Regions from separate parts of the Xylophilus sp. PBN-3R genome, predicted to be linked through region 1. Evidence: predicted binding sites of a transcription regulator. Region 1 holds the regulator's gene; the other holds the start of a gene.
The links. Region 1 encodes sigma-54, which starts transcription at its own class of promoters, with help from an activator protein. Its sites were predicted from a motif close to TGGCANGNAANCTGCTTT; they were not measured.
Positions count from the first base shown of each region.

Region 2: AC3ANW_RS22400 (TorF family putative porin) is a predicted target of sigma-54. The motif match lies at 1,890-1,907, and genes of this name have one in related genera.

Region 1 covers NZ_CM173225.1:4,260,581-4,264,788, forward strand. The annotation lists gene AC3ANW_RS20325 (THUMP domain-containing class I SAM-dependent RNA methyltransferase) at 1-1,169, opposite strand, end outside; gene AC3ANW_RS20330 (DUF4197 domain-containing protein) at 1,249-1,902, shown strand; gene AC3ANW_RS20335 (RNA polymerase factor sigma-54) at 1,919-3,478, opposite strand; gene lptB (LPS export ABC transporter ATP-binding protein) at 3,622-4,208, opposite strand, start outside.
Region 2 covers NZ_CM173225.1:4,730,526-4,734,733, forward strand. The annotation lists gene AC3ANW_RS22390 (hypothetical protein) at 1-94, shown strand, start outside; gene AC3ANW_RS22395 (YifB family Mg chelatase-like AAA ATPase) at 145-1,683, opposite strand; gene AC3ANW_RS22400 (TorF family putative porin) at 1,966-2,694, shown strand; gene glnK (P-II family nitrogen regulator) at 2,752-3,090, shown strand; gene amt (ammonium transporter) at 3,116-4,208, shown strand, end outside.

The sequences.
Region 1 (4,208 bases):
CACATCGGCACGCGGCGCGATTCCTTGAGGCGCATGCGGCCGGGCAGCTTGGCGTCGGGTGTCAGCACCCATGCGCTCCAGCCGGCGAAGTTGCGTTTCCAGTGGGTCGCCAGGGACGGGAAGAAGTCGCCTCCGTCCTCGACCTGTGCCGTCTCGCGTGATTCGCGAGGCTGGCGCGCCACCGCATCTGCGCGCTGGCCGGCCACACCGGCCACGGCGATCCGTTCGCCGTACGGCGGGTTGAGCAGCAGCACGCCTTCGGGTGCGGGCGGTAGGCGCTGCAGGGCGTCGCCGCCGCGGAACTCGACTACCCGCGCCACGCCGGCACGTTCGGCATTGCGCTCGGCGAAGTCGACCATGCGGTGCGACACGTCGCTTCCGAAAATCGGCACCGTGGGTTCAGTCACCGCGTTTTCGGCCTCGTCGAGCAGCACGCGCCATACATGCGACTGGAAGGGCAGCATCTTCTCGAACGCGAAACGACGATGCGCACCGGCCGGAATGCGGCAGGCGATCTGCGCGGCCTCGATGGCGATGGTGCCGCTGCCGCAGCAGGGGTCGTACAGCGGCAGGGGGGTGTCGCCGTGGGGGTTCCAGCCGCTGGCCGCGATCATGGCGGCGGCCAGGGTTTCCTTCAGTGGCGCGTCGCCCTTGTCCTCGCGCCAGCCGCGCTTGAACAGCGGCTCGCCCGAGGTGTCGATGTAGAGCGTGGCCTGGTCGGTGGTCAGGTGAGCGTGGATACGTACATCCGGCCACTGGGTGTTGACGTCGGGCCGCTCGCCGCTCTTGTGGCGGAAACGGTCGGCCACGGCGTCCTTGATCTTGAGCGCTGCAAAATTCAGGCTCTGCAGCGGGCTGTGCTGGGCGGTGACCTCGATCTTGAAGGTCTGCCTGGTGGTGAACCAGATCTCCCAGGCGACATCGGATGCGGCCTCGTACAGATCCTTCTCGTTGCGGTACATCGTCTGCGAGAGCTGCACCAGCACCCGCTGGGCCAGCCGACTGTGCAGGTTGAGCAGCATTGCCTCGCGCCAGGAAGCCCGCAACAGCACGCCGCCGCGAAGTGTTTGCAGGTCCATGCCGGCCAGCCCGGTGAGCTGGTGGACTTCGTCGGCAAGGTAACCCTCGACGCCGGCGGCGCAGGGCAGGAAAAGTTGTATCTGATTCATGGAAGTCGCAAGGATACGCGCCACAGGTGAATGGCCCGGTCACGCAGGGGCACAATGCTTGCCGCTATTGGAGACCTTCATGATTCTGCGCAAGACTTTTGCCGCCGCCGCCGCTGTCCTCGTGATGGCCGGCGCTTCGGCTCCGGCTTCGGCCCAGATCGCGGGCACCGCGCTCAAGAACATCCTGGGCCAGGCGTCCGACAACGCACTCGACCAGCTTTCGAAACCCGGCGCGTTTTCGGCCGACAAGGCCATCAGCATCGCCTTGCCGGGCGCGGGCGGCAAGGGCGTCGGCGACCTGATGAACCTGGCCAGCAAGGCGGGCCTGACGGGCGACATCAACGGCGGGCTGAACCGTGCCGCCGAACAGGCTGCGGCGCAGGCCAAACCCATCTTCCGTGCCGCCATCGACAAGGCCACGCTGACCGATGCGGTCGGCATGGTGAAGAGCGATACCGGTGCCACCGACTACCTCAAGCAAAGCACCGGGCCCGAGATCCTGAAGCAGCTGCAGCCGCTGGTGCGCAGCGCACTGCAAAGCAGCGGCGTGCTGAAGCAGACCTCGCAGCTGTCGGCGCTGGGCATGAGCGAGGACAAGCTGACCGACTACGTGGCCAACAAGACCTCCGAAGGCATCTTCACCTACGTGGGCCGTGAAGAAACCCGCATGCGAGCCAACCCGCTCGAAACGGGCAAGAACCTGCTGCAGGGCATGAAGGGCCTCAAGTTCTAGGCCTACACCTCGCCGCCTAGAGCGACTTGCGCAGATTGGCCGGCGCGATGCGCAGTGCATCTCGATATTTGGCCACGGTGCGGCGGGCGCATTCGATGCCCTGTTCTTTCAGCATGTCGGATATCTGGCTGTCGGACAGCGGCTTGCGCTGGTCTTCGGAAGTGACGAACTGCTTGATGAGCGCGCGCACTGCGGTGCTGGAAGCGTTGCCGCCGGTCTCCGTACCCAGCGCGGAGCCGAAGAAGTACTTCAGTTCGAAGGTGCCGTAGGGCGTCGACATGTACTTGGCGGTGGTCACCCGGCTGATGGTGGATTCGTGCAGGCCCAGTTCGTCGGCGATCTCGCGCAGCACCAGCGGCCGCATGGCCAGTTCGCCATGCACGAAGAAGTTCTTCTGCCGCTCGACGATGGCGTTGGACACCCGCAGGATGGTGTCGAAGCGCTGCTGGATGTTCTTGATGAACCAGCGGGCTTCCTGCAGGCGCTGCTGCAGCGCGGCGCTGCCCTCGCCCTTGTGTTGCTTGAGAGCGCTGGCATAGATGTCGTGCACCTTCAGCTTGGGCATCACGTCGGGGTTGAGCATGACCCGGAAACGCGGCTGGCCACCGCGGCCGATCTTCTGCACCAGCACGTCGGGGATGACGATGTTGCGCTCGACATCCACGAACCGCCGGCCGGGTTTGGGTTCCAGCCGGGCGATCAGTCCGATGGCGGCGCGGGTGACCTCGTCGTCCAGGCCGCAGGCGATGTTCAGACGCTTGATGTCGCGACGGGCCAGCAGTTCCATCGGCTGGGCGCAGATGGCGATGGCGGCTTCGACCACCGGACGTTTGCCGACGCCGTTGTCGCGCATGCCGCGCAATTGCAGCGTGAGGCATTCGCGCAGGTCGCGGGCGCCGACGCCGGCCGGCTCGAGGTTCTGCAGCAGCCGCAGGGCAACGGCGAAACGCTGCACCAGTTCTTCGACCTCTTCGGCGTTCTCGTCCTCGCTGCCGGCCAGCCCCAACGCCAGCGAGGGCAACGAGTCTTCGAGGTAACCGTCGTCGTTGAGCGACTCGATCAGGAAACGCAGTGCCGCGCTGTCTTCGGCCGACAGACGAAGCGACAGTGCCTGCCGGTGCAGGAAGGCGGTCAGCGATTCCTGGCTGCGCGCCAGTTCGGTGGCGTCGACATTGCCATCGTCGCCCAGGTTGTTCTGGCGGGCCGGTGCGTCGCCGCCCCATTCGCCGTCGTCGGCCACGACTTCGGTACCGCCGTCGCCGTCCCAGTTGGGTTCGGACTCGACACTGCTTTCAGCGTCGGAATCGCTGGTGTTATCAGTGGTGGTGACCGTGGTTTCGCTGGTGCTGCCGGCGTGGAAGTCGTCATCCGATGCCGGGGCATCGGACTGGGCCACACCGAACTCCTCGCGCGCCGCCTCTTCGTGCGTCACTTCGAGGAACGGGTTTTCGTCGAGCATCTGCTCGACTTCCTGGCTCAGTTCCAGCGTGGACAGTTGCAGCAGCCGGATCGACTGCTGCAACTGCGGCGTCAGCGCCAGATGCTGCGAAACCCGAAGAGACAACCCCTGCTTCAACCGAAATCCTTCAAAAGGCAAGCGCGTAGCGCGAGCCGCAAAAACGGAAGGCCGCCGCGCACGGCCGCCCGAAGCGGCCGGCCTGCCCCCTGCAAGGGGGTTGGCGGAGACACGAAGTGCGAAGCCTGGGGGTGATCCAAGTGCTACATCCTGAAGTGTTCGCCGAGGTAGACCCGGCGCACGTCGGCGTTGTCGACGATCTGCTCGGGCGTGCCCTGGGCCAGCACCCGTCCGTCGCTGATGATGAAGGCGTGGTCGCAGATCCCCAGTGTTTCGCGCACGTTGTGGTCGGTGATCAGCACGCCGATGCCGCGCTCTTTCAGAAATCCGATGATCCGCTGGATCTCGATCACCGCGATCGGGTCGATACCGGCGAAAGGCTCGTCCAGCAGGATGAAACGGGGCTGCGTGGCCAGCGCCCGGGCGATCTCCACCCGGCGCCGCTCACCGCCCGAAAGGGCCATGGCCGGCGAATCACGAAGGTGTTCCACCCGCAAGTCAGCCAGCAGGGCGTCGAGTCGCTCGGTGATGGCCGCCTTGCCCAGCGGGCGGCCGTTTTCGTCTTCCTGGAGTTCAAGCACGGCCCGGACGTTTTCCTGCACCGACAGCTTGCGGAAGATCGAAGCCTCCTGCGGCAGGTAGGACAGGCCCAGGCGCGAGCGGCGATGGATGGGCAGGTTGCCGACCGGCTGGCCGTCGATGCTGATGTCTCCGCCGTCGGAACGGACCA
Region 2 (4,208 bases), 470 kb from region 1:
AGCGCAAAAGGCGCAAAAGGCGCAAAAAGCCGCCGCTGGAAACGTCGCAGGTCATGACAGGACGACGTTGAACAGTTTCAATCGACATCGCTGAAAGACTGCAAATACGGAGGATGTCGTGGTCGGAAGGCGTTACGTCGACGGTCAGCCCTCGGCCGCCCGCAGCGCCCGCCGGTACTGCGCGGCTTCTGCCACATGCGCGACCTGCACCGCGTCCACGCAGGCCAGGTCGGCGATGGTCCGTGCCACTCGCAATACGCGGTGGGTGCTGCGCGCCGACCAGCCCAGCTTCACGGCAGTCTTCTGCAGGAAAGCCATGGTCCGGTCGTCCAGCGCGGCATGGATTTCGAGGTCGGCGGTGCGCATCGCGTGGTTCGAGGCGCCCTGCCGGTCCATCGCCTTTTGCCGGCCGGCATGAGCCCTGGCGCGGATGGCGGCGGTGTCCTCGCCGGGCGGTGCCTTCAGCAGGTCGGACGGCTGCAGCGCCGGCACCTCGATCTGCAGGTCGATGCGGTCCAGCAGCGGTCCGGAAATGCGGGCCTGGTAACGCACGATCTGCTCGTGGCTGGAACGGTAGGGGTGTTCGCGTGTGCCCAGGCCGCCGCAGGGGGTGGGGTTCATCGCGGCGATCAGCTGGAAATGCGCCGGAAATTCGGCCCGGCGGGCGGCGCGCGAGATGCTGATGCGCCCGTTTTCCAGCGGTTCGCGCAGGGCCTCGAGCGCCGACCTGGCGAACTCGGGCAATTCGTCCAGAAACAGCACGCCGTGGTGGGCCAGCGAAATCTCGCCGGGCCGGATCGGCGAACCGCCACCGACCAGGGCGACAGCGCTGGCGGTGTGGTGCGGCCCGCGGGTCGGACGAACGCCCCAGTTCGCCAGGTCGAAGCGGCCGGACAGGCTGGCCACGGCGGCGCTTTCCAGTGCCTCGTCCAGCGACATCGGCGGCAGCAGTCCGGCAAAACGCTGGGCCAGCATCGACTTGCCGGAGCCCGGCGGGCCGACCATCAACAGGCTGTGGCCCCCGGCCGCGGCAATCTCCAGCGCGCGTTTGGCGGATGCCTGGCCCTTGACGTCGCGCAGGTCGAGGTAGGTGGGTTGTGCGGCGAGGTCGAGTGGCGCGGGTCGGCACCATCCGTCCACTTCCGGCGCCTGCTCGGCCACCGCCGGTGGCAAGAACTGCCGCACCACGTCCAGCAGGTGGCGGGCACCGAAGATCTCGCGACCCGGCACCAGGGCAGCTTCGCTGGCGCTGGCGGTGGGCAGGGCCAGCCGAACCGAAGGTGATTCGCGCCGCAGGGCCAGCGCCATGGCCAGGGCTCCGCGCACCGGTCGCAACTCGCCCGAAAGCGAAAGTTCGCCGGCGAATTCCCAACCCGCCAGCAGGCTCGCCTCGATCTGCCCGCTGGCCGCCAGGATGCCCAGCGCGATGGGCAGGTCGAAGCGGCCGGAGTCCTTGGGCAGGTCGGCCGGCGCCAGGTTCACCGTGATGCGTTTGTTGTGGGGAAATTCCAGGCCGGCGTTGGCCAGGGCCGACCGAACCCGTTCACGCGCCTCTTTCACCTCCACATCGGCCAGGCCGACCAGGGTGAAGCTGGGCAATCCGTTGGCCAGGTGGACCTCGACCGTGACGGCGAGCGCCTCCAATCCTTGCAACGCCCGGCTTTGCACGATCGCAATCGACATTGGGTTTCCTTATGAAGAAAAGGGGAAACCCGGAATCTAGGGCATAACGGATATGTGGGTGAATATTCACTCAGCCCTCAAAAGGGGCGGCAGGGGGTGCAATGCCCCGGGATGGCGCGGTCTTGTTCACAAATAAGTACAAGATGCACGGTTGACATGGGCTTATGTACGGTCCTGGGGGCATCCCTGTCCACTTCGGGGCTACTTGGCATGGATCGTGCAAATTGCTCGGTGGCAATTTGTCACACACCCCCCAATTTTCACCCCCCGGAGAAGACAGATATGAAGAAAGCCCTGTTCGCGCTTGCAGCCGTTACCGCCGCCGCACTGCCACTGGCCGCCAGCGCCCAGTTGACCGCCAATGTGACGGCGATTTCGAACTACAAGTTCCGTGGCCAGGACCAGGATTCGTCGCGTCCCAACAAGGCTCTGAAACCCGCACTGCAAGGCGGCTTCGACTATGCGTTCGGCGACACCGGCTTCTACCTGGGCAACTGGAACTCGTCTGTCGACTTCGGCGCGGCTGCTCCGAACAACAGCATCGAAAGCGACTTCTACGGCGGCTACAAGATGACTGCCGGCGACTTCGCCCTGGACTTCGGTGCCCTGGCTTACATCTATCCGGGCTACGCCGCTTCCAAGACCGTCGAGCTCTACGGCTCGGCCGGCTGGGGCCCGCTGGTGCTGAAGTATTCGCACACCGTGTCCGACGACTACTTCAACTATGCCGGTGCCCGCACCAGCAACCTGAAGGGCCGCAACACCGGTTACCTGAACCTGGCCTTCGCCCAGGAAGTCGCTCCCGCCACCACCCTGAAGGTCGCCCTGGGCTACACCAACTTCGCCAGCGATATCGCTGCTCCGAACTATGTCGACTACAGCGTCGGCGGCGCTTACGATTTCGGCGGCGGCGTCTCGCTGACGGCCGGCATCGTGGGTGCCACCAAGAAGAACTATTTCGGCGACGTCAACAAGGCGCGCCTGATCGTCGGCCTGACCAAGGCGATGTAAGGACAGTCCGGCGGGCATGATGCCTGCCGGTTCCAAATAAATCGGAGGAAAGTCAATATGAAATTGGTGACAGCGATCATCAAGCCCTTCAAGCTCGACGAGGTGCGTGAAGCCCTGTCGACGATCGGAGTCCAGGGCATCACCGTGACCGAAGTCAAGGGCTTCGGCCGCCAGAAAGGCCATACCGAGCTGTATCGCGGCGCTGAATACGTCGTCGATTTCCTGCCCAAGGTCAAGATCGAAGCCGCCGTGGCCGACGACCTCGTCGAGCGTGTGATCGAGGCCGTCGAAGGCGCCGCCCGCACCGGCAAGATCGGTGACGGCAAGATTTTTGTGTACGACCTGGAGCAGGTCGTCCGCATTCGCACCGGTGAAACCGGCCGCGAGGCTCTGTGATCCGCAGGACGAAAGAAACATCGAAATGAAAAAGATCCTTGCTTCCCTCGTACTCGGCGCAAGCCTGATCGCTGGCGCTTCGTTCGCCATCGCCCAGACGCCCGCCACCCCGACCGGTGAAGGCGCTGCCGCCACTACGTCGACTTCCGCTGCGGCCGCCGATTCGGCCCCTGCCGCCACCGCGCCTGCGGCACCTGCTGCCGCAGCGCCCGCGATGGCTGCTGCCGCTCCCGCCGCCGGTGCAGCGCCCGCTGCCGAAGTGGTTCCGGCCGCCGGCCCCGCACCCGTGCCCAACAAGGGCGATACCGCCTGGATGATGGTCTCCACGCTGCTGGTGCTGATGATGGCCGTCCCCGGCCTGGCACTGTTCTACGGCGGCCTGGTCCGCAGCAAGAACATGCTGTCGGTGCTGATGCAGGTCATGGTCACCTTCTCGCTGATCGTCGTGCTGTGGTTCATCTACGGCTACAGCCTGGCGTTCACCGAAGGCAACTCGTTCGTCGGCGGTTTCGATCGTTTCTTCATGAAGGGCATCTGGGACAACGTCGCGGGCACCTTCGCCAACGGCGCGACCTTCAGCAAGGGCGTGGTCATTCCGGAAATCGTGTTCGCCTGCTTCCAGGCCACGTTCGCCGGCATCACCTGCGCACTGATCGTCGGTTCGTTCGCCGAACGCATGAAGTTCTCCGCCGTGCTGGCCTTCATGGTCCTGTGGTTCACCTTCAGCTACATCCCGATGGCCCACATGGTCTGGTTCTGGATGGGTCCTGACGCCTACACCGGCAAGGACGTGGTCGACGCGATGAACGCCAAGGCCGGCCTGCTGTGGCAGTGGGGCGCGCTGGACTTCGCCGGCGGTACCGTGGTGCACATCAACGCGGCTGTCGCCGGCCTGGTCGGCGCCTTCTGCGTCGGCAAACGCATCGGTTTCGGCAAGGAAGCCCTGACCCCTCACAGCCTGACGCTGACGATGGTCGGTGCCTCGCTGCTGTGGGTGGGCTGGTTCGGCTTCAACGCCGGTTCCGCCCTGGAAGCCAACGGCACCTCTGCCCTGGCCTTCGCCAACACCATGCTGGCGACCGCCGGTGCGGTGCTGACCTGGTGCCTGGGTGAAGCCA